DNA from 3 places in the Micromonospora terminaliae genome. Region 1 is predicted to be linked to each of the others. Evidence: riboswitches for the same ligand, from Rfam matches in the RefSeq annotation. Region 1 holds a riboswitch; each other region holds the start of a gene.

Region 1 (9,786 bases):
TCGTGAAGTCGGTGCTGCCGGGTGGTGTCGTCCAGATCGCTCCGCGAGGGGAGATCGACGTCGACACCGCGTACGAGGTGCGGGAAGCGATCGCCGAGGTGCTCGCCAAGGGCCGCCCCTCCCGGATTGAGCTGAACATGCGGCTCGTCAGCTTCATCGACTCCGTCGGCATCAGCGCCATGGTCGCCGGCTTCCAGACCTGCGAGGTCAGCGGCGTCAAGCTGGTGGTCACCGAGCCCAGCCGGTTCGTGCACCGGCAGCTCTGGGTGACCGGCCTGCTGGGCCTGTTCGGCGCGCCCGAGCCCTGGTTCGCCGACGCCGCTCCCGAGGTGCTTCCCGGCGCCTGAGCGCCCACCCCTCACCGCTCGCCGACCTGCCGCGCGGCCTGGGACTTTCGACCCGTTGCGAGCCTGGCTCCGGTACGGGACGATCGTGCCGACCCACGACGGTGAAGGGGTGCCGCTTGCTCAGCAGCGACAGCTTCAGCTACACCGTGCAGGCCCGGTGCACCCGGGCGCACGCGGTGGCCCTGCTCGGCGACCTGAGCCGGCAGGGCGAGCTGCATCCGCTGATCGTCCGGGTCCGCCAGCTGCCGCCCCGTCCGGGCGCGCTGGCGAGCTACGCGATCACCGACCGGCTCGCGCTCGGCCCGCTGCACTTCCCGGTCACCTACCAGGCGGACGTGCTCATCGCCAACGAGGACGAGGTCGTGACCGTGGCCCGGCAGCAGCCGGCCACCACGGTGCGTAACCACACCCGGCTGCGCGACGAGCCCGACGGGGTGGTGCGCATCGACGTGGAGATCACCCTGTCCGCGCCCGCGCCGCTGTTCGGCTACGCGTTCCGGCAGGCCCGGGCGGCCCACCTCGGCCTGGCCAGCCGGCTCGGCGCCACGCTGGAGGGCGGGGCGGCCTGACTCAGCCGCGCCGCCCCGCGACCACCGGTCGCCGGGCCGCCGGCCGGGCCGGCCGCAACCGGCCCCACGGCTTGTAGGTGGACAGCACCGTGACGACGAGCAGCAGCGTGCTGGAGACGGTGGGCGCGACCACGAGGTCGACGCGCTCGTGGGTGCCGGCCGCCCCGGCCAGCGCACCGAGGTGCCGGACCGTGGGGGTGAGCAGGAACAGCACGAGCACGACCACCACGGTGGTGACCGCGAACTTCACCAGCACCCAGCGCCAGCGCAGCAGCCCCCACGGGGTGAACAGCGCACTGGCGAGCCCGACCAGCCAGACGAGCACGCTCAGCGGGGCGAACAGCCAGGTGACCAGCAGCGCGGCCGCCGGATAGACCACCTCGGGGTCGGCCCCGCGCAACCCGGCCACGCCGAGGGCCAGCAGCACCAGGTCGGCGCCGAGCCACCCCAGCGAGGTGAGCAGGTGCAGGGTCAGCAGGGCCTTGCGCCCGGTGGGGGAGAGTCGAGTCATGCCCCCGATGGTCGGCCGGTGGGGGCGCCGCGTCGTGGGCCGCGCGGCGACACCCGGCGTACGTCGTGGGGCGTAGCCGGGTGCCGCCGGCGCGATCAGTACACCGACAGGTGCACGTGGTTGGTGTGGTCGCTGGACGGGTCCCCGTTGCCCCCGCTGTACGCCTTCCAGCCGCTGCTGGGCAGCCAGATCTGCTTGAACCAGATCACGTAGAGCACGGCGAGCGCGTCGGCGTTGCGGATGAAGTAGGCGGCCAGGTTGTTGCCGTACGTCTTGTCGCCGCCGCTGGCCACCCCGCCGAAGCCGTCCTTCTGCGCGGCGAAGTCGCAGGCCCGCCCCTTCGGGTGCTCGCCCGAGCCGCTGGGCCGGTGGCAGGAGACGTAGCGGGTGAAGCCGGCCGCCTGGGCCTGCTGGAGCGCGTGCAGCGTACGCGGGGTGATGCAGCCGTCGGCCGGAGTCGGGTCGTTGACGCTGCACGACTCGGGCGGCCAGGAGCCGTCGGCGTTGCGCTTGGCCGGCTCGGCGTTGGCCGACGAGGTGCCCTGCACGCTGCCGCCGCCGCTGCTGGACGCCCGGTCGTTCGCCACCTCCAGGGCGCGTTCGGCCTGCTGCTTGCGCTTGGCCATCGTGGCGACCTGCTTGCGCTGTTCCTGGATCTCGCCGGTGAGCGCCGTCTGCGTGCGGGTGGCCTCGTCCCGGGTCTCGATGAGGTCGCGGAGCACCCGGTCCTCGTGCGCGGCCACCTGTTCCAGCGCCGCGGCGCGGTCCATGAAGCCCTCCGGGCTGCTGCTGCCGAGCAGCGCCGCGGCGGTGCCGAGCCGCCCGGCCCGGTACGCCACCCCGGCGATCTCGCCGACCTTGGCGTCGCGGACGGTCAACTCGCCGTTGATCGTCTTGAGCTGCGTGGTGAGCTGCTGCTGCCGGGTCACCGAGCGGTTCAACGCGGCCCGCGCCTCGAGCCATCCCTTGCTGGCGGCGTCGAGCTGGGCGCGAAGCGCCGGGGTGCCGCCCTCGTCGTCGCCGGGTGCGGCGGCGAGCAGGCCGGTCGCCGGAGCCGCCGAGGCGGGGGAGACCGGCGCGGTCGCGACGCCGAGGGCGAGCGTCGCGACGAGCAGGGCCGCCAACCGGGCGACCGTCCGTCGTACAGGTGCCACTGGGGGCATTCACGTGTCCTTCCGTCAGCCGCCGACCGGGTTAGCTGACGGGTTCGGGACGGAAGATCCCTACCGCTGACGCGGATGCACCCCACGAACATGGTTCCCCGGCTCGCCCGTGCGGGCGATTAGGCGCTGGCCGCCGCGGACGCCGGTGTGCGCCGCCCGGCGGAGGCCGCGGTCGAGCCTACCGGCGCTGTGCCGGGCCGGCTCCGCAGGTCGGAGCCGGTGTCCCGGGCAAAACCGGCACAAGTGCACAATAGTCACTTGGATTTAAGATTGCCCTAATTACCACTCGACTGCGCCGCAGGCTCCCGGCGACGCTCCGGGTTCGATCTGCAACGTGGCGTGATCGATCGAGAAGTCCTCGTGCAGGGCGGTCCGCGCGGCGGCCAGCACCTCGCCGACCTCGGCGCCCGGGGTCATGGTCAGGTGGGCCGAGGCCACCTCCATGCCCGAGGTGAGCGTCCAGACGTGCAGGTCGTGCACCTCGGCGACGCCGGGCACGGCGGCCAGCCGGTCGTGCACGGCGGTCACCTGGAGGTGTTCGGGAGCGGCCTGCACGAGGATCCGGACCGCGGCGCGGCCGAGCCGCCAGGTGCGCGGCAGGATGAAGAGCCCGATCGCCACGGCGACCAGTGGATCGGCCCACCACCAGTCGGTGAGCGCGATGACCACGGCGGCCCCGATGACGCCGAGCGAGCCGAGCAGGTCGCCCAGCACCTCCAGGTACGCCCCGCGCAGGTTGATGCTCTCCTGGGCGCCGGCGCGCAGCAGCGCGAACGCGGCGATGTTGGCGAGCAGGCCGAGCACCGCCACGGCGAGCATCGGCCCGGCGAGCACCTCCGGCGGCTCGCCGAACCGGCGTACCGCCTCGACGAGGACGTAGACGGCCACGGCGCCGAGCAGCACGGCGTTGGCGAGCGCGGCCAGCACCTCGAGCCGGTAGAGCCCGAAGGTGCGCTGGGGGTCGGTGTCGGCGTGCCGGGTCGCGGTGATCGCGGCGAGCGCCATGCCGATGCCGAGGACGTCGGTGAACATGTGCCCGGCGTCGGAGAGCAGGGCCAGCGAGCCGGTCGCGAACGCGGCCACCGCCTCGACCACCATGAGGGCGGTGAGCAGCGCGAACGCGCCCCACAGCCGGCCACGGTGCCGCTGCGCGGCGTTGGCCACCGCGCCGCTGTGGTCATGACCTGCGCCCACGCACACACCCTCCCGTCCGCCACCCCGGCCGGGCTCAATCTATGCTCACATCGCTATGTGTGCAAGTGAACGCCGGATCCGCCGCCGTCAGGCGGCCGGGTCGAGCGTGGTGAGCCGCTGGGTGGCCCGGGACAGCGCCACATAGAGGGTGCGCACGCCCGACCCCGGATCGGCCCGGATCTCGCTCGGGGCGACCAGCACGACCCCGTCGTACTCCATGCCCTTGGCCTGGAGGCTGGTCACCACCTGGAGCCGGCCGCCCAGGTCGCCCAGCCAGCCGGCCACCTCGTCCCGGCGCGGCACCGGCGTGATCACGCCGACCGTGCCCTCGACGTCCGCCAGCAGCGCCCGGGCCGCGGCCGCCGTGGCGGCGGGCAGGTCGGCGGCCGGCACGGTGCGCTCGACCGGCACCACCCCGGTGGACCGGACCGCGGTGGGCAGCGCGAGATCGGGGTACACGCGGCGGATCTCCGCGGCCGCCACCGCGAAGATCTCCGCGGAGTTGCGGTAGTTGGTGGTCAGCTCGTACCGGTAGCGCCGGCGCCGGCCCAGCGCCTGGTCGCGGGCCCGCGCCAGCTCCTGCGGGTCGCCCGTCCACGCGGTCTGCGCGGGGTCGCCCACGACCGTCCAGGAGGCCAGCCGGCCGCGCCGGCCGATCATCCGCCACTGCATCGGCGAGACGTCCTGGGACTCGTCGACCACCACGTGGGCGTAGTCGCGGTAGTCCTCCGGGCGTTCCCGCGCGGCGGCCCGGGCGGCCCGCTGCCGGTCGGCGGCCGTGCTCAGCTCGCGGACACCGCCGGCCAGCTGGAACGGGTCCCGCTTCGGCTTCGCCCGCCGCACCGGCTGGCCCAGCAGCGCGTCCAGCTCGTCCAGCAGCGCCACGTCGGCGATGGTCGGCCCGTCGCCGTCCAGGCTCCGGTACGCGCCGGTCAGCAGCCGGATCTCGGCCCCGGACAGGACCCCGCCGGCGTACCGGCGCAGCCGCTCCGGGCGGGCCAGCCAGCCGAGCACGTGGCGCGGGTGCAACCGCGGCCACCAGGCCTTGAGGAACTCCCGGAACTCCGGCCGCTCGATGATCTCGTCCTCGAACGCGGGCTGCTCCGGCAGCCGGCCGATCCGCAGCGTCCGGGCCTGCGCCCAGAGCGCCGCCAGGACCGCGTCGAAGGCGGCACGGCGCACCTCGTTGCGGCGCGCGCCCCGGGACAGCGTCCGGTCCCGGATCGCGTCCAGCTCGGTCCGCTCCAACCGCAGCAGCTCACCCCGGTAGAGCAGGCGCAGCTCGGTGGGGGACCCGGGCACCCCGTCCCGGACCGCCCGCTCCAGCACCCGGCGCATCCGCAGCGACCCCTTCACGGCCGCCACCTCGGGCGGGTCGGTCCGGGTCGCCGACACGCCCGGAAAGAGCGAGCCGAGCGAGTGCAGGGTGGCCGTCTCCTCGCCGAGCGAGGGGAGCACCGAGGCGATGTACTGCACGAACACGCTCGACGGGCCGACCACCAGGATGCCGCCGCCGGCGTACCGGGCGCGGTCGGAGTACAGCAGGTACGCGGCCCGGTGCAGGGCCACGGCCGTCTTGCCGGTGCCCGGGCCGCCGGACACGATCGTGACCCCGTTGCCGGGGGAGCGGATCGCCTCGTCCTGCTCCCGCTGGATGGTGGCCACGATGTCCCGCATGCCGTGGCCGGTGGCCCGGGACAGGGTGGCCAGCAGCGCCCCGTCGCCGACCACCGCCATCTCCGGCGGCGCGGACTCCGGGTCCAGCAGGTCGTCCTCGATCCGGGTGACCTTCTCGGCCGACGACTGGATCGTGCGCCGCCGCACCACGCCCTGCGGCTCGGCCGGGGTGGCCTGGTAGAACGCCGCGGCGGCCGGCGCGCGCCAGTCCACCACGAGGGTCTCGGCGTTCTCCCCGCGCACCCCGAGCCGCCCCACGTGCAGCACCTGCCCGGTCCGCAGGTCCAGCCGGCCGAAGACCAGCCCCTCGTGCTCGGCGTCCAGCACGTGCCGGCGCTGCGCGGCATGGAAGACCATGGCGTCCCGCTCGACCAGCGCGCCGAAGTTGCCGACCCGGGCCAGCCGGTAGCCCTCCCGCTCGGCGTCGGCGGCCGACCGACGCAGTTCGGCCAGCCGGGCGTACACCCGGTCGAGATGCCGTTGTTCGACGGCGATCTCCCGTTCCAGGGTGGTCTGGTCGCTCAACGCGGGGGCTCCTGTGGTCAGACGGCGGGCTGAATGAGGGTACGGGCCGCCCACCCGGCCCGTGTCGGGGCCATGCCGCTGCCCGTCGCCCGCCCGTGCGGGTTGCCCGTTATCCGGGCGTTCCCACCCCGTGCCCGGACGCGCCCGCCCCCGTCCCCGTGAGCACCTGGCCCAGCACCCCGGCGACGGTCGCGGTCACCTCGTCGGGACGTTCCATCATGAGCATGTGACCGGCGCCCGGGCAGACGGTCAGCTCGGTGGTGGGCAGCGCCGCGGCGATCGACTCGGCGCACGGCGGCGGGGTGAGCCGGTCCCGGTCGCCGACCAGCGCGGCGGCCGGCAACCGGCCGAGCGCCGCGAGGGTGTCCAGCCGGTGCTGGGCCCCGATCGAGGCGCGGAACCCGCCGATCGAGCGCAGCGAGGCACGGGCCACCGCCGAGGTGACCAGCCGGATGTCGGCGGGGTCGCAGCGGTCGCCGAAGAGCATCCAGCGGATGCTCGGGCGGAGCGCCCGCAGCAGCGCGTGCGGCGGGCGCCAGGCGCCGCAGCGGGCCAGCACCCCGGCGCCGGTGGTCTCGGCGAGCCGGATCAGCCGGGCGATCCGCGGGGACAGCCCGTAGACGGTGTGGGTGTGCCCCTCGGCGGTGGTCGAGACGAAGACCAGGCCGGCGACCCGGTCGGCGAACCGGTCGGGGTGACGGTGGGCGTACTCCATCACGGTCATCCCGCCCATGGAGTGCCCGACCAGCACGATCGGCCCGGACGGGACGAGCTGGTCGACCACGGCGGCCAGGTCGTCGCCGAGCTGGGCCAGGGTGGCGGTGCGCAGCGCCATGCAGCTCGACCGGCCGTGCCCCCGGGCGTCGTAGGTGAGCACCCGGACCCGGTCGCCGAAGCGGTCGCGCAGCCCCGCGAGCTGGTGGTGCCAGCTGCGCCCGTCCAGCGTCCAGCCGTGCAGCAGGACGGCGGTGACCTCGGCGTCGACCGGCCCGGTCGCGGTCACGTGCAGGCGTACGCCGTCCGGAAGCCGCACCTCCAGATGCTCCGGCATGTGCCACCTCCCCGGGCCGGCCGGTGTCCGTCACACCGGAGTGACCCGGCGGTAACACCGGCGTACCCGTCATGACAGCACGGCAACCGGGGTGGTGAGAAGATTCCCAACCCCGCCGCACGGCGCCGGATCGGTGACCAGGCTGGAGGGCATGCCCACCCCCGCCGCCCGGACGCCCCGGGCCGCCCTGGCCGAGCTGCTCGCCGGCAACCGGCGCTTCGTCAGCGGGCAGCCGGTGCACGGCCACGACGTGACGGCGGCCGCCGCGGTGGCCTCCGGCGACCAGCAGCCGTACGCCGTGGTGCTGGGCTGCATCGACTCGCGGGTGCCGCTGGAGGCGATCTTCGACCAGACGTTCGGCTCGATCTGTGTGATCCGCACCGGCGCGCACGTGCTCGACCGGGCGGTCTGCGGCTCGATCGAGTACGTGGTCGGGCAGCTCGGCGTGCGGCTGGTGATGGTGCTCGGGCACGAGCGCTGCGGCGCGGTGGGCGCGGCGGTCGACGCGCTGCGCGCCGGGGAACGACCCGGTGGTGCGCTGGGCTACGTGGTGGACCGGATCACACCGGCGGTCCACGAGGTGGGCGTGGACGACCCGGCCGCCCACCCCCTGGCCGTGCGGCGGCACGTCCGGCGCACGGTGGCCGCCCTGCGCGCCGAGGACCTGCTGGCCGGCCCGGTGGCGGCCGGGCAGGTGGCCGTGGTCGGCGCCCTCTACGACCTGGCCACCGGCGAGGTGGCGCTGCTCCCGGAGGAGTGAGCAGACAGAACCGCCCGCCGGGTGACCCGGCGGGCGGTTCGTGGTGTCGCGGGTGAGGGCGCTCAGCCCTCGAAGACGCCGGCCTCGACGAGACGCTTCTCGGTCTTGTCCCAGCCGTGGTCCGGGTGGGTGGCGGCCAGCGCGTTGATCTCGGCGCGGACCTTGGCGGCGTGGCCGGCGGCGGCCAGCACGCGGATCTCCTCGACGAAGGCGTCGGAGTCGGTGCGCAGGTGCGCGGTCTTGCCGTTGGTCAGGTTGCGCACGTAGGCGTGCTTGCCGCCGTTGAGCGGGATCAGGTACTTGAACTCGCCCAGCACGCTGAGGGCGCCACCCTGGCCAGCCTGGCCGGCCCGGACTGACGCGCGCGCGGTCTTAGAGGTGTTGCTCGCCACGGAGGTACTCCTTGCAGACGTACGGGAGGACGGAAACCGTCCGGGGGCTGATGTGCGGTTTGACGCCCGGGGTGAGCGTCAGCCCGCGAAGACGTGCGGCGGCACAGAACCGCCCAGAGAACTGTACACGACCTCGACGCCTGGCTGGTCATCGCGCCGTCAGGGAGCACAACCGGGTCAGCCTCCCGGGTATTTCCCGGTCACCGGCACCGGCGAATTTTCCGATTCGCTGGCGCACCATCCGTCACACGGGTCATCATGTGTTCCAGAGGCCACTCGTGTGGACGAGGTCGTAGGGGAAGACGCACCTCGGCTCACCGGGAGGTCACCGTGCCAACGCGTGGCGTCGTATACGTCCACTCGACCCCGCTCGCCGTGTGCTCGCACGTCGAGTGGGCGATCGCGCGCGTCCTCGCCGCGCCGGTCAACCTGCACTGGACGGCCCAGCCCGTCGATCCGGGGGCGCGCCGCGCCGAGTGCGGGTGGACCGGCAGCCCGGGGACCGGCGCCGAACTGGCTGCTGCCCTCCGGCAGTGGCCCATGATCCGTTTCGAGGTGACCGAGGAGCCCAGCCCCGGAGTCGACGGCGAGCGGTTCATGTACGTCCCGGGGCGCGGCCTGTTCCGGGCCACCGTGGGCGCGGCCGGTGACATCCAGCTCGGCGAGGACCGGCTGCGCAGCATCATGGCCTCCGCCCGGGCACCGGAGGCGCTCGCCCACGCCCTCGACAAGGCCCTCGGCACCGCGTGGGACGCCGAACTGGAGCCCTACCGCTACGCCGGGGACGGCGCCCCCGTGACGCTGCTCACCCGGGTGGGCTGACGGAAGGTCAAGTTGCCCCGATACGGTGGGGCGCGTGTCGATTTCCCCGCGTCGCGTCGGCGTCGCGTTCGCCGCACTGACCGCGCTGCTCGTCTCCGGGTGCTCGGGTGAGCCCGAACGGCCCCGACCCGCCCCGTCGAGCCCGGCGCCGGCCCCGTCGTCGGCCGCCCCCACCCCGACCGGCGCCGACCCGGCCGCCCGGGCGGCCGCCCTGGTGGCGACGCTCTCCGACGAGGATCTCGTCGGCCAGGTGCTGATGCCCTACGCGTACGGCAGCTCCGCCACGAAGGTCTCGCCCGGCTCGGCGGCCGGCAACCGCGCTCTGGCCGGGGTCGGCACCCCCGCGGAGATGGTCGCGAAGTACCGCCTCGGCGGCCTCATCCTGGTCGGCTTCAGCGCCGACGACCCCACCTCGGGCAACCAGGCCACCACCAACGTCGACAACCCGAAGCAGGTCCGCGCCCTGACCGACGGCCTGCGGGCGGCCGCCGGCCGGCTGCCCGCCGGCGCCGCCCCCTTCCTGGTCGGCACCGACCAGGAGTACGGGGTGGTCACCCGGATCACCGACGGGGTGACGCTGCTGCCCAGCCCGCTCGCCGCCGGCGCCGCCGGCAACCCGGCGCTCACCGAGGCCGCCTGGCGGGCCGCCGGCGCCGAGCTGGCCGCCATGGGCGTCAACCTGGACTTCGCGCCGGTCGCCGACGTGCTGGCCACCCGCAGCACGGTGATCGGCTCCCGCTCCTTCGGCGCCGACCCGGCGACCGCCTCGGCCCAG
Region 2 (9,786 bases), 1.2 Mb from region 1:
CCGTGCACCACGAAGACGCTGGCCCGGACCCGGTCGGCGTGCGGCACGTAGTCCCGCTCGGCCCAGAAATCGTTGTAGTCGCCGGTGACGTCGTCGCCGCCCTGTCCGAGGGCGGTACGCACCGCCGCGCAGTGCGCCCGGCGGGCCGGGTTGGTGACCGTGTTGGCGAGGCTCCCCGAGTAGTTGTTCGCCCGGGTGACGAGGCCGTTGCTGCGGGAGTAGTCGTACCAGCTGGAGATCGCCGAGATCGGCACGATGGTGGTCAGCCCCGCCACCCCGTCGGCCGCCGCGGCGTTGGCCAGCGTGCCGTCGTACGACTTGCCGATCATGCCGGTGCGGCCGTTGTGCCAGTCCGCCACGACGGGCCGGCCGGTGGCGTCGACGCCGGGCCGACGCCCGTTGAGCCAGTCGATGGCCGTCGGCGCGCTGATGTTGTCCGCCCGGCCGCCGGTGACCGGGCAGCCGGTCGAGTTGTTGGTGCCGATCATGTCGAGCAGGACCACCGCGTAGCCGCGCGGGACGAAGTAGTTGTCGTAGAACAGCGGCCAGGTGTCGTTGAGCCCGTCGCCGTCCACGTCGGCCTTGCACTCGCTCTCGTTGCCCCGGCAGACCGTCGAGTAGTACGGGCTGGCGTCCATCACCACCGGCACCTTGAGCCCGTTCTCGCTGGCCCGGGGCCGGATGATGTCCATGGCCACGACGTCGCGCGCGCCGTCGTCGTCGGTGTCCACGTCCGAGGTGACGAAGATCCGCTCCCGGACCGCGTCGGCGTACCCGAACACCGGTTGGGTGACGCCGCCCTCCACCACCAGCCGGGCGGGCTCGTCGGCGCCCGGCTGGGCCAGGGCGCCGGTCGCCGGCAGCCCCGTGACGGCGACCACCAGGGCCACCACCGAGGCCCGCCAGGCTCGTCTTCCGCTTCGCATCCGCGTGCTCTCCTCCCCCCGCCGGCCTGGCGACGTGCACAGGGGACACGCCGCCGCGACGGTCGCCCCGAACCTACGGATCGACGGACGTGGCGGTCATCGGACAGCTGTGGGAGATGGCCACCCCCTGCTCCTACGCCTGTCGCACCCGCCGGGAGCCCTCGCCTACGTCAACGGGTATCAATGTGCGCCATCCGCCTACTGCGGCAATCGACGCGGATCGGACCCGGCACCGTCGACCGCCGGGAACATTCACCCTGATCAGGGGCTATTGAAGATCATGGCTTCCTGAATTCCGGGTGACGGCGCCGCGACCGGGCGGAGCCGGTTGCCCGGGTCACCCATTGCTCCCGGCCCGGGCCCGTGTGATTGTGCCCCCAGCGAGTCGCCGACCCCCGGCGGCTCACGATGGTCGATCTGTCGAACCGGGGCCACGCCGGCAGCCTCGGAGGTCGGCCGTCACCCGCCTCGCCACACCGCGCCGCCCGTCCCTACCGGGCTCCGTGCGGCGCGCCTAGGAACAGGAGCGAACCCCCTTGAAGCTCTCACCTCGCCTCGTCGCGCTCTCCGGCGCGGCGGCGGCCGGTCTGATCGCCGCCGGCACCGCCGCGGCCGTGCAGGCCGCGCCACCCGGCCCCGCCGCCCCCGACGCCGCACAGGCCCGCGCGATCGCCGCCGACTCGGCCCGCGCGCTGGTCGCCAACCGGCCCGCCTACCTGCACGCCAGCGCGGACGACGCGTTCGTGCAGAAGGCCGTCATCTCCTCCGAGGGCACCCAGTACGTGCCCTACGAGCGCACCTACAAGGGCCTGCCCGTGGTCGGCGGCGACTTCGTGCTGGCCACCGACGCGGCCGGCAACCTGAAGTACGCCTCCGTCGCCCAGCAGCAGGCCATCGGCAGCCTCGCCACCACCCCGAAGCTGACCTCGGCCGCCGCCGCGAAGACCGCGCGCGCCCAGCTCAGGAAGGTCACCACGGTCGAGGGCACCAGCCTGGTCGTCTACACCCTCGGCGCCAAGCCGGCGCTGGCCTGGGAGACCACGGTGCGCGGCACCGGCGCCGAGGGCCCGAGCCGGCTCACGGTCGACGTCGACGCCGTCAGCGGCGCGGTGCTGCGGACGCAGGAGCACGTCGTGCACGGCACCGGCACCGGCGCGTGGAACGGGCCCAGCCCGCTGACCTTGAACACCACCCAGTCCGGCTCCACGTACTCCATGAAGGACCCGACCGTCACCAACCTGAGCTGCCAGGACGCCGCGACCAACACCACGTTCAGCGGCTCCGACGACGTCTGGGGCAACGGCACCGCCACCAACCGGGAGACCGGCTGCGTCGACGCGCTGTTCGCCGCGCAGACCGAGCACAAGATGCTCGCCCAGTGGCTGGGCCGCAACGGCGCCGACGGCAACGGCGGCTACTGGCCGATCCGCGTGGGCCTGAACGACCAGAACGCCTACTACGACGGCACCCAGGTCCAGATCGGCAAGAACACCGCGGGCCAGTGGATCGGCTCGCTCGACGTGGTGGCCCACGAGATCGGCCACGGCATCGACGACCACACCCCGGGTGGCATCTCGGGCGGCGGCACCCAGGAGTTCGTCGCCGACACCTTCGGCGCGGCCACCGAGTGGTTCGCCAACGAGCCGTCCAGCTACGACGCTCCCGACTTCCTGGTCGGCGAGAAGGTCAACCTGGTGGGCAGCGGGCCGATCCGCAACATGTACAACCCGTCGGCGCTCGGCGACCCGAACTGCTACTCCAGCAGCATCCCCGGCACCGAGGTGCACGCCGCGGCCGGCCCCGGCAACCACTGGTTCTACCTGCTGGCCAACGGCAGCAGCCCGACCAACGGGCAGCCGGCCAGCTCCACCTGCAACGGCAGCAGCGTCACCGGCCTCGGCATCCAGAAGGCCATGAAGATCATGTACAACGCCATGCTGCTAAAGACCTCGTCCTCCTCGTACCTGAAGTACCGGGTCTGGACGCTGCAGGCGGCGAAGAACCTCTACCCGACCAGCTGCACCGAGTTCAACGCGGTCAAGGCCGCCTGGAACGCGATCAGCGTGCCGGCGCAGACCGGTGAGGCGACCTGCACGGGCGGCACCCCGACGCCCACCCCGACCACCACGACCACCCCGCCCTCGGGCAGCTGCACCGGCCAGAAGCTGGCCAACCCCGGCTTCGAGTCGGGCAACGTGAGCTGGACCGCCTCCTCCGGCGTCATCACCAACTCCACCAGCCAGGCGGCGCACGGCGGCTCCTACAAGGCATGGCTCGACGGCTACGGCACGACCCACACCGACACGCTCAGCCAGTCGGTGACGATCCCGGCGGGCTGCCGCGCGACGCTGAGCTTCTGGCTGCACATCGACAGCGCGGAGTCGACCACGACCACCGCCTACGACAAGCTGACCGTGAAGGCGGGCAGCACCACCCTGGCCACCTACTCCAACCTCAACAAGGCCACCGGCTACGTGCAGCGGTCCTTCGACATCTCGTCGCTGGCCGGCACCACCGCCACCATCTCGTTCAGCGGCGTGGAGGACAGCTCCCTGCAGACCTCCTTCGTCGTCGACGACACCGCGGTCACCCTGAGCTGACCACACCGGAGCGGCCGGCCGTCGTCCTCCCGACGGCCGGCCGCTTCGTCGTTCCCGAGACAGGCCGGCGGCTTCGTCGTTCCCGAGGCGGCCGGCCGCTTCGTCGTTCCCGAGACAGGCCGGCGGCTTCGTCGTTCCCGAGGCGGCCGGCCGCTTCGTCGTTCCCGAGACACGCCGGCGCGGGCGCGGCGCGGTCAGGCCGGGCGGCCCGCGCCGGATCCGGCGCCGTCGCGGCGGATCCGGGCCGCCACGCCCTCCATGGCCCGGCTGAACCGCTCCATGTCCCGTGCGGACTGCTCCGGCAGGGCACCGAGCCGCGCCGCGAGGGCGTCCACGTCGGCCCGGGCCGAGGCGCTCACCCGGGCGTCCAGCTCGGTGAGGGCCGCGTTCACGGCCGTCACGACGTGCCCGCACAGGGCGTCCAGGGGTTCCCCGGCCAGCTCCGGGTCGACGGTGACGGACTCCAGCCGGCCACCCTGGACGGCGACGGCACGGACCCGGCCGCCGGCCGCGCCGCCCTCGGCCCGGAGCAGCTCGCCCGGCGCGCCGTCGGCGTGCTCGGCGGCCCGGGACCGCATGGCGGACAGCGCCTGCTGCGTCCTGGTCAGCAGCTCGTCGAGGCTCGCGGCCGCGGAGAACGAATCGTTGGTCATATCCGCGCTTTCTTCACGTCTTTCCGAGCACCGTGACGATAGCAACCGGCCCCGACGCCGAACGCCCGGCCGGGAACCCCGGCCGGGCGTTTCGTGGTGCGGCGCACCGGTATGGCGTCAGCGCAGGCGCAGCCGCTGGCCCGGGAAGATGAGGCCCGGGTTGTCGCCGACCACGGTCCGGTTGCGCTCGTACAGGCCGTGCCAACCCCCGGCGACGTGCTTCGCGGCGGCGATCCCGGAGAGGGTGTCCCCGGGCCGGACCAGGTAGCTTCCGGCACCGCCGGTGCTCGGCGCGACGCGCCGCTCGCCGCGGGTGGTCGGCCGGTAGCTGTGCGAGGACCGCTCCGAGGTGGCCTTCTTCGTGGACTTCTTCGCGCCCGAGTCCTTGCTGGCGTACTTCTTGGTGGAGCCGCCCTTCTTGCCGCAGACCGGCCAGGCGCCGATGCCCTGCCCGTCGAGGACCTTCTCGGCGATGGCGATCTGCTCGCTCCGGCTGGCCAGGTCGGCCCGGCTGGCGTACTTCTGGCCGCCGTAGCCGTTCCAGGTGCTCCGGGAGAACTGGAGCCCGCCGTAGTAGCCGTTGCCGGTGTTGATGTGCCAGTTGCCGCCGGACTCGCACTGGGCGACGGCGTCCCAGTTCACGCCCGCGGCGCTGGCCGGGGCGGCCGGGCCGAGAAGGGCGGCGGCGCCGGTGGCCGCGCCGACGACGAGCGCTCCGACGGTGGTGCGACGTTGCGCGGTCCGGCGGTGACGGGCGACGTGATCAGTTGCCATGTGAGTTTTCCTCCACGCCGACGAGGTGAGCTGTCGGGTTCGGGCCGAGGAGCCCGGCCGCCGGTGGCGGCTTCACCCCGAGGTGTCGTGCACCGAGGAACGTGGGTCCCCCGCTCCCGCCCGAGGTCCAGGTACCACCGGGCCGGCGGCGGGATTAGGCGTTGCCGGCCCGTGGTGTCCGCGATCGCGAACGGAAACGACGTTAGGAACGTTTTGCGCCGAACGCCCACTTCTTGTGAAGTTCTTCACCCGGCCGAGCGAAGGTCGGCCCATTCGAGTTGCGGACCGTCCGAAGGGGGCTTATTGAGGGGCGGCTCAGTAGGTCCGGCCGTATCCCTGCGGGAAGAGCGGGACCTTGCCGTCGCCTGCGTTGATGGGCTGCTGGCTGACCGAGTTCATCCAGGTCATCGGCAGTTTGCCGGTCGGCGCGTACCCGCCGAAGAGGACGTCGGCCACGCCGCCGCCCTCCGTGCCGGGCAGCCAGGCGGCCAGCAGCGCGTTCCACCGTGGCAGCTCGGCGGCCACGTCCAGCGGCCGGCCGCTGACCAGCACCACGATCACCGGCACGCCCGAGTTGCGCAGCGTCGTGATGGTACGTAGGTCCTCGCGGTCCAGGCTCATGCTGCCGGTGCGGTCGCCCTGGCCCTCGGCGTACGGCGTCTCGCCGACCACCGCGATCGCCGCCCGGTAGGTCTTGTCGATGCCGGTGCCGCGCTGGTTGTACGTGACCGTCGTGGTCGGACCGGCCGCCGCGCGGATGCCCTGGAGGATGGTGGTGCCCGGGGTGACGGCGCCGGACGAGCCCTGCCAGGAGATCGTCCACCCGCCGCTCTGGTTGCCGATGTTGTCGGCGTTCTTCCCCGCCACGAAGATCTTGTTGTTGTCGCGGGCCAGCGGCAGCACGCCGCCGTCGTTCTTGAGCAGCACCTGGGACTGGCGGACGGCCTGGCGGGCCAGCGCGCGGTGCGCGGCGCCGCCCACCGTCGAGGTCCAGCTCCGATCCGTGTACGGCCGCTCGAAGAGGCCCAGCTCGAACTTCTTCGTGAGGATGCGGCGGTTGGCGTCGTCGATCCGGCTCATCGGCACGTGTCCGTTCTGCACCTCGGCCCGCAGGGTGCTGAGGAAGCTCTTCCAGGCCGTCGGCACCATCACCATGTCGATGCCGGCGTTGACGGCGGCGCTGACCTCGGCGGCGGTGAAGCCGGTGGCGCCGTCGATCTGGTCGATGCCGTTCCAGTCGGAGACCACGAAGCCGGAGAAGCCCAGCTCCCCCTTGAGGACGTCGGTGATCAGGTAACGGTGGCCGTGCAGCTTGACCCCGTTCCAGCTGCTGTAGGAGATCATCACCGAGCCGACGCCGCGCTGGACCGCGGCCTGGAACGGGGGCAGGTGGATGGCGCGCAGGTCGGCCTCGCTGAGCTGGGTGTCGCCCTGGTCGTCGCCGCCGGTGGTGCCGCCGTCGCCGAGGTAGTGCTTGGCGGTGGCGAGCACCGACGTGGGCCCGCCGAGGTTGGCACCCTGGAGGCCGGTGACCAGGGTGGACATGCTCGCCGGCAGGTCCGGGGTCTCGCCGAACGACTCGTAGGTGCGGCCCCACCGGTCGTTGCGGGCCACGCAGAGGCAGGGAGCGAAGTTCCAGTCCACACCGGTGCCCGTGATCTCCTCGGCGACGGCCTGGCCGATCTGCTGGACCAGCGCGGGGTCGCGGGTCGCGCCGAGGCCGATGTTGTGCGGGAAGATGGTCGCCCCGTACACGTTGTTGTGCCCGTGCACGGCGTCGACGCCGTAGATCATCGGGATGCCGAGCGGGGTGGCCAGGGCGGCGCGCTGGAAGCCGTCGTACATGTCGGCCCAGGACGTGGCGGTGTTCGGCGCGGGCGCGGAGCCGCCGCCGGAGAGGACCGAGCCGAGCCGGTACGTGGTGAGGTCGCTCGCGGTGACCGCGCCGCGCTCCGCCTGGGTCATCTGGCCCAGCTTCTCGTCGAGGTTCATTCGGGCGAGCAGGTCGGCGACGCGGGTGGCGACGGGCAACGTCGGGTCCTGGTACGGCAGGCCGGCCGCGGTGGCCGGGGCGGGCGCGGCCAGGGCGGTGACCGCGACGAGCAGGACGGCGAGACCGAGGGGACGGGGGTGGCGGTGAGGGATCACGGGTCGCTCCTTCCGGAGGAACGCTGGGGCCGTGCACCCGCACCATATGCCCACGGGCATCGACTGTGAACAATCCGTGCCGGTTCCGGAACCGCCGGGCGGGCGGGCGGCGGCGCGGGCTACGGTGGCAGGGTTCGCGCAAGATCGGGACGAGGCGGCGAGGCATGAGCGACCACGGACACGAACTGGCCTTCGGCGGCTTCCTCACCCCGAGCGCCGGGCGGCCCGAGCAGGTGGTGGCGCGGGCCAAGCTCTGCGAGCAGGCCGGCCTGGACCTGGTGACCTTCCAGGACCACCCGTACCAGCCCGGCTTCCTGGACACCTGGACGCTGATGTCCTTCGTGGCCGCCGCCACCAGCCGGATCACGCTCGCCGGCAACGTGCTCAACCTGCCGCTGCGCCAGCCCGTGGTGCTGGCCCGCAGCGTGGCCAGCCTGGACCTGCTCACCGGCGGCCGGGTCGAGCTCGGGCTGGGCGCCGGCGCCTTCTGGGACGCGATCGAGGCGGTCGGCGGCCGGCGGCTCTCCCCCGGCGCGGCCGTGGACGCCCTCGACGAGGCGATCCGGGTGATCCGCGAGGTCTGGGACACCGACCGGCGCGGGATGGTCCGCGTCGAGGGCGAGCACTACCGGGTGGTCGGGGCGAAGCGCGGGCCGGCCCCGGCGCATCCGGTGCGGGTGTGGGTCGGCGCGTACAAGCCGCGCATGCTGCGGCTGGTCGGCCGCGCGGCGGACGGCTGGCTGCCCTCGCTGGCGTACCTGCCCAAGGGGCCGGCGGAGCTGCCGGCCCTGAACGCGGTGATCGACGACGCCGCCGCCGAGGCCGGACGGGACCCGGCCGCGGTGCGCCGCCTGCTCAACGTCACGGGCACCTTCTCCCGGACGTCGGGCGGCTTCCTGGACGGCCCGCCCGAGCAGTGGGTGGAGGAGCTGGCCGGGCTGGCCCTGGACCACGGCATCGCCACGTTCATCCTCGGCAGTGACGAGCCGCGCGCCGTGCAGCTCTTCGCCCAGGAGGTGGCGCCCGCGGTGCGCGAGCTCGTCGCCGCCGAGCGCACCACGCCGGGCAGCCGCGCCCACGCCGTCGAGGAGCAGCAGGCCGCCGTCGGGGCCGGCGGGTCGACCGCCCTCGCGGTCACCCCGACACCCGATCCGGGGGTACGGCTGAGCCCGCGCCGGCCCTGGGACGAGTCCACCCGGCCCGTGGCGCCGCCGGCACCGGCCGGGCAGGTCTACACGCCCCGCGGGCAGGCCGCCGGGCAGCACCTCGTGGACGTGCACGACCACCTGCGCCAGGAGCTCGCCCAGGTACGTGACCTACTGGAACAGGTGAAGCGCGGCGCCGTCGCGCCGGGCGCGGCCCGGGCCGTGCTGAACGAGATGACCATGCGGCAGAACAACTGGACGCTCGGGGCCTACTGCGCGGCGTACTGCACCGTGGTGACCCAGCACCACGGCCTCGAGGACAACTCGATCTTCCCGCACCTGCGCCGGGCGGACGCCGGGCTCGCGGCGGTGCTGGACCGCCTCGAGGAGGAGCACGTGGTGATCCACGGGGTGGTGGAGAGCGTGGACCGCGCGCTGGTGGACCTCATCCGCGAGCCGGGCGACTTCACCGCCCTCCAGGCCGCCGTGGACCTGCTCACCGACACCCTGCTGTCGCACCTGTCGTACGAGGAGCGGGAGATCGTCGAGCCGCTCGCGCGGCACGGCTTCTACGCCGGCCAGCTCTGAGCGCGGATATTCCCGGATCCGGCGTGAGACAGCTGGCTTTGGCTTTCCTAAGTCAGCAGGTGTAGCGTCGTCCCCATGACGGACTTCCTCGCGCAGCGCGACTCCTGGTCCACGGCCAACTGCTCGATCGCCGGGGCGCTCGACGTGGTCGGCAACCGCACCACGCTGCTCCTGCTGCGCGAGGCGTCGTTCGGCACCCGGCGCTTCGACGACTTCGCCCGCCGGGTCGGCGTCAGCGAGCCGGTGGCCGCCGCCCGACTGAAGCGGCTCGTCGCCGACGGGCTGCTCGACCGGCGGCCCTACCGGGAGCCGGGCCAGCGCACCCGCGACGAGTACGTGCTCACCGCCAAGGGCCGGGACCTGCTGCCCGTGCTCGCCGCCCTGCGCGAGTGGGGCGACACGTACGCCGTCGAGGCGCCGTCGGTCCGGCTGGCCCACCACGACTGCGGCGCCGCGGTGCACGTGGCGCTGCGCTGTGCGGCCGGCCACGACGTGCCGGCCGACCAGGTGGACCTGCTGCCCGGGCCCGGCCTGCTGCCGTCCTGAACGATCCACCCCTTCCCACCCTCAGGAGCACCACCATGAAGATCGCTGGAAGCACCGCGCTCGTCACCGGGGCCAACCGGGGCTTCGGCCGGCACCTCGCCGCCGAGCTGCTGGCCCGGGGCGCCACCGTCTACGCCGGCGCCCGCAACCCGGACAGCGTCGACCTGCCGGGCGCCGTCCCGGTGCGGCTCGACATCACCGACCCGGCCTCGGTGGCCGCCGCCGCGGAGCTGGCCGGCGACGTCACCCTGCTGGTCAACAACGCCGGTGTGAGCACCGGCGCGGACCTGCTCGACGGCGACCTGGCGGAGATCCGGCGGGAGCTGGAGACCCACTACCTCGGCACGCTGTCCGTGGTGCGGGCCTTCGCGCCGAGGATCGCCGCCAACGGCGGCGGGACCGTGCT
Region 3 (9,786 bases), 1.7 Mb from region 1:
GTAGCACGCGCCATCAGCAAGCCATACGAAGACGGGTGCCCCAGACGGCCCCGGTACTCAACGCCGACGACGCCAACCTCGGCCGGCATCGGACCGTCGCTGCCGGTCCACGCGATCAGGCTGGAAAACTCCCGCCGCCGAAACTCCCTGAGCATGGGCCGCACCGTAGCGGAATGTTGTAAGCCTGGTGGCCCTGGATTAACAGAAGATCACGGACGGCTCGTCACGGTAGTCCGCCCCTGTTCAGGTCGTCCGCCGCTGTCTGGTCGCGTCGGGTTTGGCCGGCCGCCTTGGCTGTACGAATGGCTGTACGGCTTGCGGGATGGTTCCGTGCGCGGCGGGAGGAAGGGTGGCAATCAACAAGCGAGGCAGTAGGCCCATCGTTGTCGATGGCAAGGGCTATCGCTGGTTGATCCGTAGGAAGCCGACGTACAGCCAAGGCTTGACCTGGTCGCCGCTGAGCTTCGCCGTTGACCGAACGGACGCGCCTGGCTGCGCCACCCTCATCGTCCGGTCAGCGTCCCCTCGTCCAGACAACTGGATGAACGCCGCCGCATCTCCCGTGCTGCCTTCGGCCGTCGCCAGCGCCATACGCCAAGCGCTTGAGCGCGGATGGCAGCCGGGCCATCCCGGATCGCCGTTCGTGCTGACTCTCGGGTGAGATGGAACAATTCGGCAACCGACGCGGTGAGTACGCGAAGCGCCTTCGTCGGCCGGCTCCGGGGGCGGCACTCTTCTGGCCGCCCCCGTGCCTGGTCGAATCCTTGCCGATACCGCAGCAGCGGCGTCACCCCGGCGCCGGCCACGCCTCGGCTCAAGCCTCAGCCGACGAGCGAAAGTCTCATCCCTGCAAGACGCGCCGCGGCTTGAACCGGCGAACCTCCTGCGGCCAGCCGCATGCCTCCGCGATTTTGCCGGCCCATATCCGGGCGGTCGCCTCATCCGGCACGTCCACGATGGTCAGGCCACCCAGGAACTCCTTGCTCTCGACATAGGGTCCGTCGGTGAAGACCACCGCACCGCTTGTGGCGTCTGCGCTGAAGACCGGGCCGTCCTCTTCCTCCAGGCCCCCGGCGAAGACGAAAGCCCCGGCGGCCTTGATCTCATCAACAACCGCCCTGGCGAGTGGACCGCGCCCGCGGAACCACTCCTCGGTGTGGTCACCCACCCACTGCTGGTTGAAGTAGATGAGGTACTCAGGCATGTCCGCTCCCTCTGACCGTCCCCGGACCCGACGTCCGTCTCTGCAGACGCTACGAACGGCATCCGGCCGATCCGACACTCGCCAGCTTGATTTCTGTCAACCGGTCAACCGTCGCACTCACACCGGCAGGACAGAACGTTTCGTCGGCGGCTCCTGCCGGGCTTTTTGGCGTAACCGATCTTGGAAGGTCGAAGGCCCTGGCTCGGACTCGCGTCCTGGCCAGGGCCTTTCGCGTGGAGCGGGTGACGGGAATCGAACCCGCACTGTCAGCTGGGAATTGTCGATATCCGCCTGTCTACTGGGTCGGCGGCTTGGTCTCGGCGGACCCTCGCGGCATCAGCTGACCCCTGCTGTCCCGGCTCAATGGCACGCTAATGGCACGCGGCTGCGCTGCTCGGCAATGGCCGTCGGATCATGCTCGGCTACCGTGGGATCCGTGTTGGGCGATACGCAATCGACAGGCGGGGCTGGGAGACGGGGCGGCGATGAGCGCTGAACAACGAATCGAACACGCCCAGCTGCTCTACGAACGAGCCGTCTTCGGCGGCGACGCCGACGCGCTGGGGATCGCCGAGCGGGAACTGGACGGAGTCGAGGCAGATCTCGCCCTGGCCCGTGGCCGGATCCTTCATGCGCGGTTCCTTGAAGACGGTAACGAAGATCCACACGAGCTAGCGCTATTCGAGCGTGCGGCGCAGCTGTATCAACTGCTCGGGGACGTGCGCGGCGAGGCCGAGGCGCTGTTCTGGGTCGGCACCTTCCACCAAGTGGTCAGGCGTGACAATGACGGCGCCGTTCCGCCTCTTGCGCGGTCGTACGAGCTGGCGACGCAAGCCGGTGACAAGCTGACGCTGTCGTATGCGGTTCGGCACCTCGGCTTTGCGAACATGGCCGCCGGAGCCGGTAGTAGGGCGCGTGAGCAGTTGGAGGAATCTGTACGGCTTCGCCGGGAAATCGGGTTCTCAGCCGGCGTCGCCGCGGGCTTGCTTGCGCTGGCCTACCTGACCGCCGGAGAGGGGCAACGCGACGACGCGCTGGCGCTGGTCGAGGAGGCAAGCGCGATCGCGGAGGCCTGCGATGCACAGGGTGTTCTCCGGCGGCTGGAGGAGGCACGGACGCAGCTGTAGGCGTCCGCCGATCGTTTTGTGCCCCGGACAACGCGCTGCACGCGACGCTGCGGGCGGACCGGAAGAGGGCCAGGAAGTCGTCCGGCGGCGCGGCCAAGGGCAAGGACCAGGCGGGCAGCGGGAGGGGCAAGAAGCGGCCGGCGGCCGGGAATCACCAGGGCTAATGGCACGCTAATGGCACGTCGCGTGATTGCCGATCTTGGAACATCGAAGGCCCTGGCTGGGACTATCGTCCTGGCCAGGGCCTTTCGCGTGGAGCGGGTGACGGGAATCGAACCCGCACTGTCAGCTTGGGAAGCTGATGTTCTGCCATTGAACTACACCCGCAGGCGGCACCACTGTACCTGAGGTCACCACCCCCGTGCACCCAGGTACCCCGCGCGTCGACCACACGCCCGCCGGGGGCACAGCGCCGCGGCCAGCACGAAGAAGTTTCCCCACGGCAACATATGGCCGTTCTCAAATCTGTCGATCGGATGTAACGTCTCCTCCACGTTCTCCGACCGGGCGTGACATACCCCCTGTCATGCCCGCAGAAAGAGGTGGGCCCATGGGACTCCGTCCCAACCTGCTGACCCGGCGTACCGCCGGTGTCGCGTCGACGACGCTGGCGCTGCTGCTCAGCACCGCCGCCGTAGGCGTCGTCCCCGCAGCCTCGGCCTTCTCGGCCGCCCCGTCCGGTTCCTGCGTCGAGCCCGCCGACGTCCACTCGGACGCGCGGGTGAAGAAGGGCGGCCACGCCAAGCTGGACCCGAACGCGCTGACCGCCAAGCAGGTCCGCGAGCGCGAGGCGGACCTCACCGCCGCGCTGGGCGAGCGGGCCAGGTTCCGCGCCGGCGCCGGTGCCGCCGCCCCGCTCGCCACGGTCACCATCCCCGTCGTCGTCCACGTCATCCAGCGGGACAGCACCCGGGCCGGCGGCAACATCCCGGACTCGATGGTGACCCAGCAGATCGCCGTGCTGAACACCGCGTACGCCGGTGGCACCGGTGGCGCCCCGACCGCCTTCAGCTTCCAGCTCACCAAGGTGCACCACGTCACCAACGCCGCCTGGTACCCGATCGTGCAGGGTTCCTCGGCCGAGCGCTCGATGAAGACCTCGCTGCGCGAGGGCGGAAAGAACACGCTCAACCTCTACCTGGGCGAGCTGAGCGACGACCTGCTCGGCTGGGCGACCTTCCCGCAGCGCAAGCTGAGCAGCATGGACGGCGTGGTCGCGCTGAGCGAGTCGCTGCCGGGCGGCACGGCGACCAACTACAACCAGGGCGACACCGGCACCCACGAGGTCGGCCACTGGCTGAACCTCTACCACACCTTCCAGGGTGGCTGCTCGGGCTCGGGCGACAGCGTCTCCGACACCCCGGCCGAGGCCTCGCCGGCCTTCGAGTGCCCGACCGGCCGCGACACCTGCACCACCGCCGGCCTGGACCCGATCACCAACTTCATGGACTACACCTACGACTCGTGCATGTACCAGTTCACCCCTGGTCAGGCGAGCCGCATGCTGACCGCGTGGAACGCCTACCGCGCGGCCTGACCGTCCCGCACCACACGCCGGTGCCGGTCCCGTCCTCGGACAGGGCCGGCACCGGCGTTTTCCGCGGGGTTCAGGCCGCCGGGCGGCGGGTGTCGAAGCCGTGCCGGCCGCGGCGGCCCTCCGGGGCGAGCGGGTCACGGCGGGCGGGTGCGGTCGCCCGCGGGTCGAGCCAGACGCGCACCTCCGGCCGGCCGGCACCGGGGCGGGCCGCCTGGTCGCGGCGGGTCAGCATCGCCACGTCGACGGTGAACTCGAACAACCGCCAGTCGCCCTGCGGCGCGGCCCGGCCGATGCGGGCCAGCCGGGCGACGGTCGCCGGATCGGTCACCGGGCGCGCCCGACCGGCCACGTAGGCCTCGTCGTCGCTCTCCTCCGGTGGGAAGGAGTGCAGGGCGTAGCGGCCGTCGCGTTCGAGGTCGCGGCGCTTGGGTGAGTCGATGACGAAGCACCAGAGGCCGTCGTCGGTGAGGACCGGGGAGACCGGGTGCACGCGCGGGCCGCCGTCGGCGCGGACCGTGGCGAGGTAGCCGAAACCCGGCCCGTACTGCTGCAACAGGAGGCGGATCTCGTCGGCGAGTCGGGGCTCGTCGGCGGCGAATTCGGACCAGGAAGCCATGCGGACATTCTATCGAACAGGTGTACGAAGATGTAGTCCGACACGCAGGTCACCCGTACCGGTCGCTATGGTGTTCCGATGCTGCTCTCCGACCGCGACCTGGTCTCCGAGATCAAGGCGGGCACGCTCGCGCTGGAGCCCTTCGAGCCCACGCTGGTGCAGCCGTCCAGCATCGACGTCCGTCTGGACCGCCTGTTCCGCGTCTTCAACAACCATCTCTACACACACATCGACCCGTCCGTGCAGCAGGACGACCTCACCTCGATGGTGGAGGTGGCCGAGGGCCAGCCGTTCGTGCTGCACCCGGGCGAGTTCGTGCTCGCCTCCACGCTGGAGGTGATCTCGCTGGGCGACCAGCTCGCCGGGCGCCTGGAGGGCAAGTCCAGCCTGGGCCGGCTCGGCCTGCTCACCCACTCCACCGCCGGCTTCATCGACCCCGGCTTCTCCGGTCACGTCACGCTGGAACTGTCCAACGTGGCGAACCTGCCGATCACGCTCTGGCCGGGCATGAAGATCGGCCAGCTCTGCATCTTCCGGCTCTCGTCGCCGGCCGAGCACCCGTACGGCTCGGCCGTCTACGGTTCGCGCTACCAGGGGCAGCGCGGCCCCACCCCGAGCCGGTCCTGGCAGAACTGGCGGACCTGGCCGACCCGCTGACCGACCGGCACGCCGGAACGGCGCAGGGACCCCCGCGGCACGGGAGCCCCTGCGGACCGGTCAGCCCGGGCGGCCGTAGCTGTTGATCTGGCCGTCGTCGACGCGCTTCATGGTGATCGGCTTGCCGGACTGGGAGGCGTGCACCACCCAGCCGTCACCGACGTACATACCGACGTGGTGCAGGTCGCTGTAGTAGAAGACGAGATCACCGGCGCGCAGCTCGCTCCGGCTCACCCGCCTGGTCACGTCGTGCTGCTGCCGTGCGTTGTGCGGCAGCGAGACGCCGGCCTTGGCCCAGGCCGCCATGGTGAGGCCGGAGCAGTCGTAGTGGTCCGGCCCGGCGGCGCCCCAGACGTAGATCTTGCCGATCTGGGCGCAGGCGAACTTGACCGCGACGCCGGCCGGGCCACCGGGGTAGCCGGCGGGGCACGGCGCCGGTCGCAGCGGGCCGCCGCCACCGTTGCCGTAGACCTTGAGGCGCAGCTTCTGCAGCTTGGCGATCTCGGCGTCGATCTGCTTCTTCTTGGCCGCGAGCTGGGCCTCGGTGCGCGCCAGCCCGGCGATCATCTCGTCGAGCGGCCGCTTCTTGGCCGCGAGGTCGTCGCGCAGCTCGGCGACGGCGCGTACCTGCTGCTGCTGGCGGTTCGCGAAGCGGTCGAGCAGGGCGAGGCCGTCGACCAGGTCGCTCGGCGACCGGCTGCCCAGCAGGGCGTTGACGGTGGAGAGGTTGTTGTCGCCCTTGTAGGCGTCGGCGGCGAGCCCGCCCACCTGACCGAGGGCGGCGTCCACCCGGGCCTGGAGCGGGGCGATCTGCTTGGCCAGCGCGTCGGCCTGCTTCCGCTTGGCGGCGAGCTGCTCGCGGGTGGCGTTGACCTGTTCGATGATCGGTTCGAGCTTGTTCCAGTCCTCGTCGATCTGGCGCTCGATCTCGGCGACCGACGGGTCGGCGTGTGCCGCCGTGGCGCCGCCGGTCAGGACGACGGCGGTGCCCACCAGAGCGGCGAGGGCGGTGGTGAAGCGGGACCAGCGGGAACGCGGCGCAGCCGTCGAGCGGTCGACCGACCGGCCCGACGGTGGCCGCGGGGCATGGTGTGCCACCGGGCTTCCGTACTCCTTCTTCCTGGCCGCCTACCGGGTTAGCTGACGGGTTCGGGCGGGAAGGGAGCCGCCCTACCGCAGTGGCTGCGGATTCACCCCAGGTACCTGGGTCCCCGGTTCGCCCGCGGGCGACTCGGCGGTGTCGGACCGTCACCACCCGGGATGGACGGTGAAACCGCCGGTCGACGATTGACCAGAGTAGAGAGCGTCGTTATCGTTCCGCAACCCAAAGCGCCGTGACACACCGTACGTGAAGGTTTTCTTCACGAGAGATTACTTGCTGGAAAGGTATTGACCCGGAGGGTGCGCGGGGTGAGGGTGGGGACGCAGTGACCCCCATCCCTGTCTGGAGGTTCGATGCACCTCACACCCCCGCCGTCGGGCAGACGGATGCTGCTGGCAGCCGCTGTCGCGGCTGCCACCGCACTCGTGGCGACCGGATCGGTCGCCGCCGAACCGCTCACCACCCAACCCGCCACCGACCGCCAGGACCAGTACGCCGCCGCCGCGGCGGAGTACGGCGTGCCGCAGAGCGTCCTGCTCGGCGTCTCGTACCTGGAGTCCCGCTGGGACACCCACCCGGGCCAGCCGAGCACCAGCGGCGGCTACGGCCCGATGCACCTCACCGACGCCGAACACGTCCTCGCGACCCCGGCCAGCGGCCACGTCGACGAGGACGAGGACCCGCGGGGCGACGACTCGCGTCCGCTCACCCTCGACCCGGCCGTCGCGGCCGCGCCGACGGAGGACGTGCTGCCGCAGGCCTCCCTGCAGACGCTCGACGCCGCCGCGGCGCTCACCGGCCTCGCCGAGGAGACGCTGCGCACGGACGCCTCCGCGAACATCCGGGGCGGGGCGGCGCTGCTCGCCTCGTACCAGAAGCAGTTGGATGCTCCGGTCGGCGCCGCCACCGACCCGGCGGCCTGGTACGGCGCGGTGGCCCGCTACTCCGGCGCGGACACCGAGGACGCGGCGGCGGCCTTCGCGGACGAGGTCTACGACCAGCTCGGCCTGGGCGCGAGCCGGACCACCGACGACGGCCAGCGGGTGACCCTGGCCGCCACCACGGTGACGCCGGACCAGTCCGGGCTGCACAAGCTGGGCCTGCGCCGCGCCGAGCGGCCGGACGGCCTGGAGTGCCCGGTCCGGCTCGCCTGCGAGTGGATCCCGGCCCCCTACAAGCAGCTCAGCGCGGACCCGGGGGACTACGGCAACCACGACCTCGGGAACCGGCCGGCCCAGCAGAAGATCGAGTACATCGTCATCCACGACACCGAGGGCTACTTCGGCCCGAGCGTGAACCTGGTGAAGGACCCGACCTACCTGGGCTGGCACTACACGCTGCGTTCGGTGGACGGCTACGTCGCCCAGCACATCAAGGCCAAGGACGTCGGCTGGCACGCCGGCAACTGGTACGTCAACGCCAAGTCCATCGGGCTGGAGCACGAGGGCTTCGCCGGGCACGGCACCTGGTACACCGAGGCGATGTACCGGGCCTCGGCCAAGCTGGTCCGGCACCTGGCGCTGAAGTTCCAGATCCCGCTGGACCGGCAGCACATCATCGGCCACGACAACGTGCCCGGCACCACCGCCGGCACCGTGGCCGGCATGCACTGGGACCCGGGCCCGTACTGGGACTGGTCGCACTACTTCGACCTCATGAAGGCGCCGTTCCACTCCACCGGCACGCCGCACACCGGCCTGGTCACCATCGACCCGGACTTCGCCACCAACCAGCCCGCCTTCACCGGTTGCAACCAGCAGCCGCCGGGCGTGCCGAAGCCCACGCCGCCGGCCGCGCCGTGCCCGCTGCGCGGCTCGTCGGCGGTCATCCTGCGGACGGCGCCGAGCGCGACCGCCCCGCTGGTCAACGACCTCGGTCTGCGACCGAACGGCACGCCGGACACCATGTACATCTCCGACCACGGCGCCCGCGCCTCGGCCGGCCAGACGTACGCCCTCGCGGACATCCAGGGTGACTGGACCGCCATCTGGTACCTCAACCAGAAGGCCTGGTTCTACAACCCGGCCTCCGCGCCGACGGCCAAGTGGGCGAACGGCTTCGTGGTGACCCCCAAGGCCGGGAAGACCACCATCCCGGTGTACGGGCGCGCCTACCCCGAGCGGGCGGCCTACCCGGCCGGGGTGCCGTACCAGACCATCTCCCCGTTGCAGTACTCCCTCTCCGCGGGCCAGCGGTACGCGGTCGGCGGGGTCCTGCCGGGCGAGTACTACCGGGCCGTCACCTTCGACGGCTCGGCGCCGGGTGACTGGACGGTCATCCGCGGCGAGAACCGGTACGTGCAGATCCAGTTCGGGCACCGCGTGATGTTCGTGAACCTCGACGACGTCCAGATCCAGCCCGCCTCCGTCGGCGGACCCGCCTGACCGACCTGACGACGAAGGCCCCCGGTCCGCGTGGACCGGGGGCCTTCGTTCTGCTCGGGGTGGATCAGTACGGCCTGCGGTAGCCGGCGACCGGCATGTAGCCCACCTTGGAGACCTGGACCGGTTTCCCGGTTCGGGGCGCGTGCACCATCAGCCCGTTGCCGAGGTAGAGCCCGACATGGTGCAGGTCGCTGTAGAAGAAGACCAGGTCACCCGGTCGGGCGTCGCTGGACGCGATCTTCCTGCCCTCGTTCCACTGCGCGCCGGTGAAGTGGGTCAGCGAGATGCCCGCCGCCTTGTAGGCGTACTGGGTGAGGCCGGAGCAGTCGAACGAGTTCGGACCGGTGGCGCCCCACACGTACGGGTCACCGACCTGCGCGCAGGCCGTCTTGATCGCGGTGCGTGCGGCGCTGCTCACCACACCGTCGATGGCCGGGCAGCCGTCCGGGCGGATCGAGGTCACCGGCAGCATCGCGGTCAGCCGCTTGATCTCGGAGTCGATCTGCTTCTTCTTCGCCGCCAGCTCGTTGCTCTGCTTCTGCTCGGTGGCGATCAGCGCGTCCAGCTTCTGCTTCTGCCGGTTGTACTTGTCGCGCACCGCGAGCACCCCGGCGATCTGCTTGCGCTGGTCGTCGGCGAGGCGGTCGAGGATGACCAGCTGCTCGGCGAGCGTGCCGGGCTTGGTGTTCACCAGCAGGGCGCCGAGGTCCTGGGACGGGCCCTGGATGTAGTACCGGGCGGCGATGTCGCCGACCTTGTTCATGGCGAGCGCCGACTCCAGCTCCAGCGGCGCCATCTTCTTCTCGAGGTCGGCCGACTTCTTCTTGTTGACCTTGAGCTGGGCGCGCACCTTGTTGTACTGCTCGATCGTGGGCTCGAGCTGCTCCCACTGCTTGTCGATCTGCGCGTCGATCTCGTCCACCGACGGCGCCGCGTGCGCCGGGGCCGTCAGCATCCCGGCGCCGACCGCGACGGCTGCGACCAGGGTGAGGAGACGGCGTACCACCCGGCGCATCCCGGCCGGTCGGACGGGCGGCTGGCTCGGGGCGTGACGATCAGGGGGCATGGTTGCCACCGGCACGGACTCCTTTGCAACCGACCGCCGGGCGCCTCGCGAGAGGGAAGGTCGAGGCAGACGACCCACAGCGGTCGGTGCCCC

Evidence for each region. A riboswitch is a leader RNA that binds a small molecule or an ion and turns the genes downstream of it on or off. The one in region 1 is predicted to bind cyclic di-AMP.
Region 2: it holds a riboswitch for cyclic di-AMP, as region 1 does, so the genes downstream of both, GCE86_RS12625 (LysM peptidoglycan-binding domain-containing protein) here and GCE86_RS18090 (coiled-coil domain-containing protein) in region 1, are expected to answer to the same signal.
Region 3: it holds a riboswitch for cyclic di-AMP, as region 1 does, so the genes downstream of both, GCE86_RS25985 (C40 family peptidase) here and GCE86_RS18090 (coiled-coil domain-containing protein) in region 1, are expected to answer to the same signal.

The regions. Positions count from the first base shown of each region.
Region 1 is NZ_CP045309.1:3,984,404-3,994,189, reverse strand. Features, by position in the region: gene GCE86_RS18105 (STAS domain-containing protein) at 1-347, shown strand, start outside; gene GCE86_RS18100 (SRPBCC family protein) at 464-916, shown strand; gene GCE86_RS18095 (hypothetical protein) at 918-1,427, opposite strand; gene GCE86_RS18090 (coiled-coil domain-containing protein) at 1,523-2,590, opposite strand; cyclic di-AMP (ydaO/yuaA leader) riboswitch at 2,595-2,726, opposite strand; gene GCE86_RS18085 (cation diffusion facilitator family transporter) at 2,870-3,784, opposite strand; gene GCE86_RS18080 (HelD family protein) at 3,872-5,986, opposite strand; gene GCE86_RS18075 (alpha/beta fold hydrolase) at 6,096-7,037, opposite strand; gene GCE86_RS18070 (carbonic anhydrase) at 7,189-7,797, shown strand; gene GCE86_RS18065 (hypothetical protein) at 7,860-8,189, opposite strand; gene GCE86_RS18060 (DUF3145 domain-containing protein) at 8,520-9,011, shown strand; gene GCE86_RS18055 (glycoside hydrolase family 3 protein) at 9,037-9,786, shown strand, end outside.
Region 2 is NZ_CP045309.1:2,804,412-2,814,197, forward strand. Features, by position in the region: gene GCE86_RS12610 (Xaa-Pro dipeptidyl-peptidase) at 1-926, opposite strand, end outside; gene GCE86_RS12615 (M4 family metallopeptidase) at 1,463-3,526, shown strand; gene GCE86_RS12620 (YbaB/EbfC family nucleoid-associated protein) at 3,721-4,179, opposite strand; gene GCE86_RS12625 (LysM peptidoglycan-binding domain-containing protein) at 4,297-4,953, opposite strand; cyclic di-AMP (ydaO/yuaA leader) riboswitch at 4,955-5,124, opposite strand; gene GCE86_RS12630 (glycoside hydrolase family 3 protein) at 5,269-7,101, opposite strand; gene GCE86_RS12635 (LLM class flavin-dependent oxidoreductase) at 7,266-8,834, shown strand; gene GCE86_RS12640 (winged helix-turn-helix transcriptional regulator) at 8,910-9,380, shown strand; gene GCE86_RS12645 (SDR family oxidoreductase) at 9,416-9,786, shown strand, end outside.
Region 3 is NZ_CP045309.1:5,635,750-5,645,535, reverse strand. Features, by position in the region: gene GCE86_RS26020 (hypothetical protein) at 1-155, opposite strand, end outside; gene GCE86_RS26015 (YciI family protein) at 842-1,204, opposite strand; gene GCE86_RS26010 (tetratricopeptide repeat protein) at 1,690-2,331, shown strand; tRNA gene GCE86_RS26005 (tRNA-Gly) at 2,585-2,658, opposite strand; gene GCE86_RS26000 (zinc metalloprotease) at 2,882-3,868, shown strand; gene GCE86_RS25995 (pyridoxamine 5'-phosphate oxidase family protein) at 3,939-4,484, opposite strand; gene dcd (dCTP deaminase) at 4,563-5,141, shown strand; gene GCE86_RS25985 (C40 family peptidase) at 5,202-6,239, opposite strand; cyclic di-AMP (ydaO/yuaA leader) riboswitch at 6,253-6,388, opposite strand; gene GCE86_RS25980 (N-acetylmuramoyl-L-alanine amidase) at 6,597-8,627, shown strand; gene GCE86_RS25975 (NlpC/P60 family protein) at 8,692-9,708, opposite strand.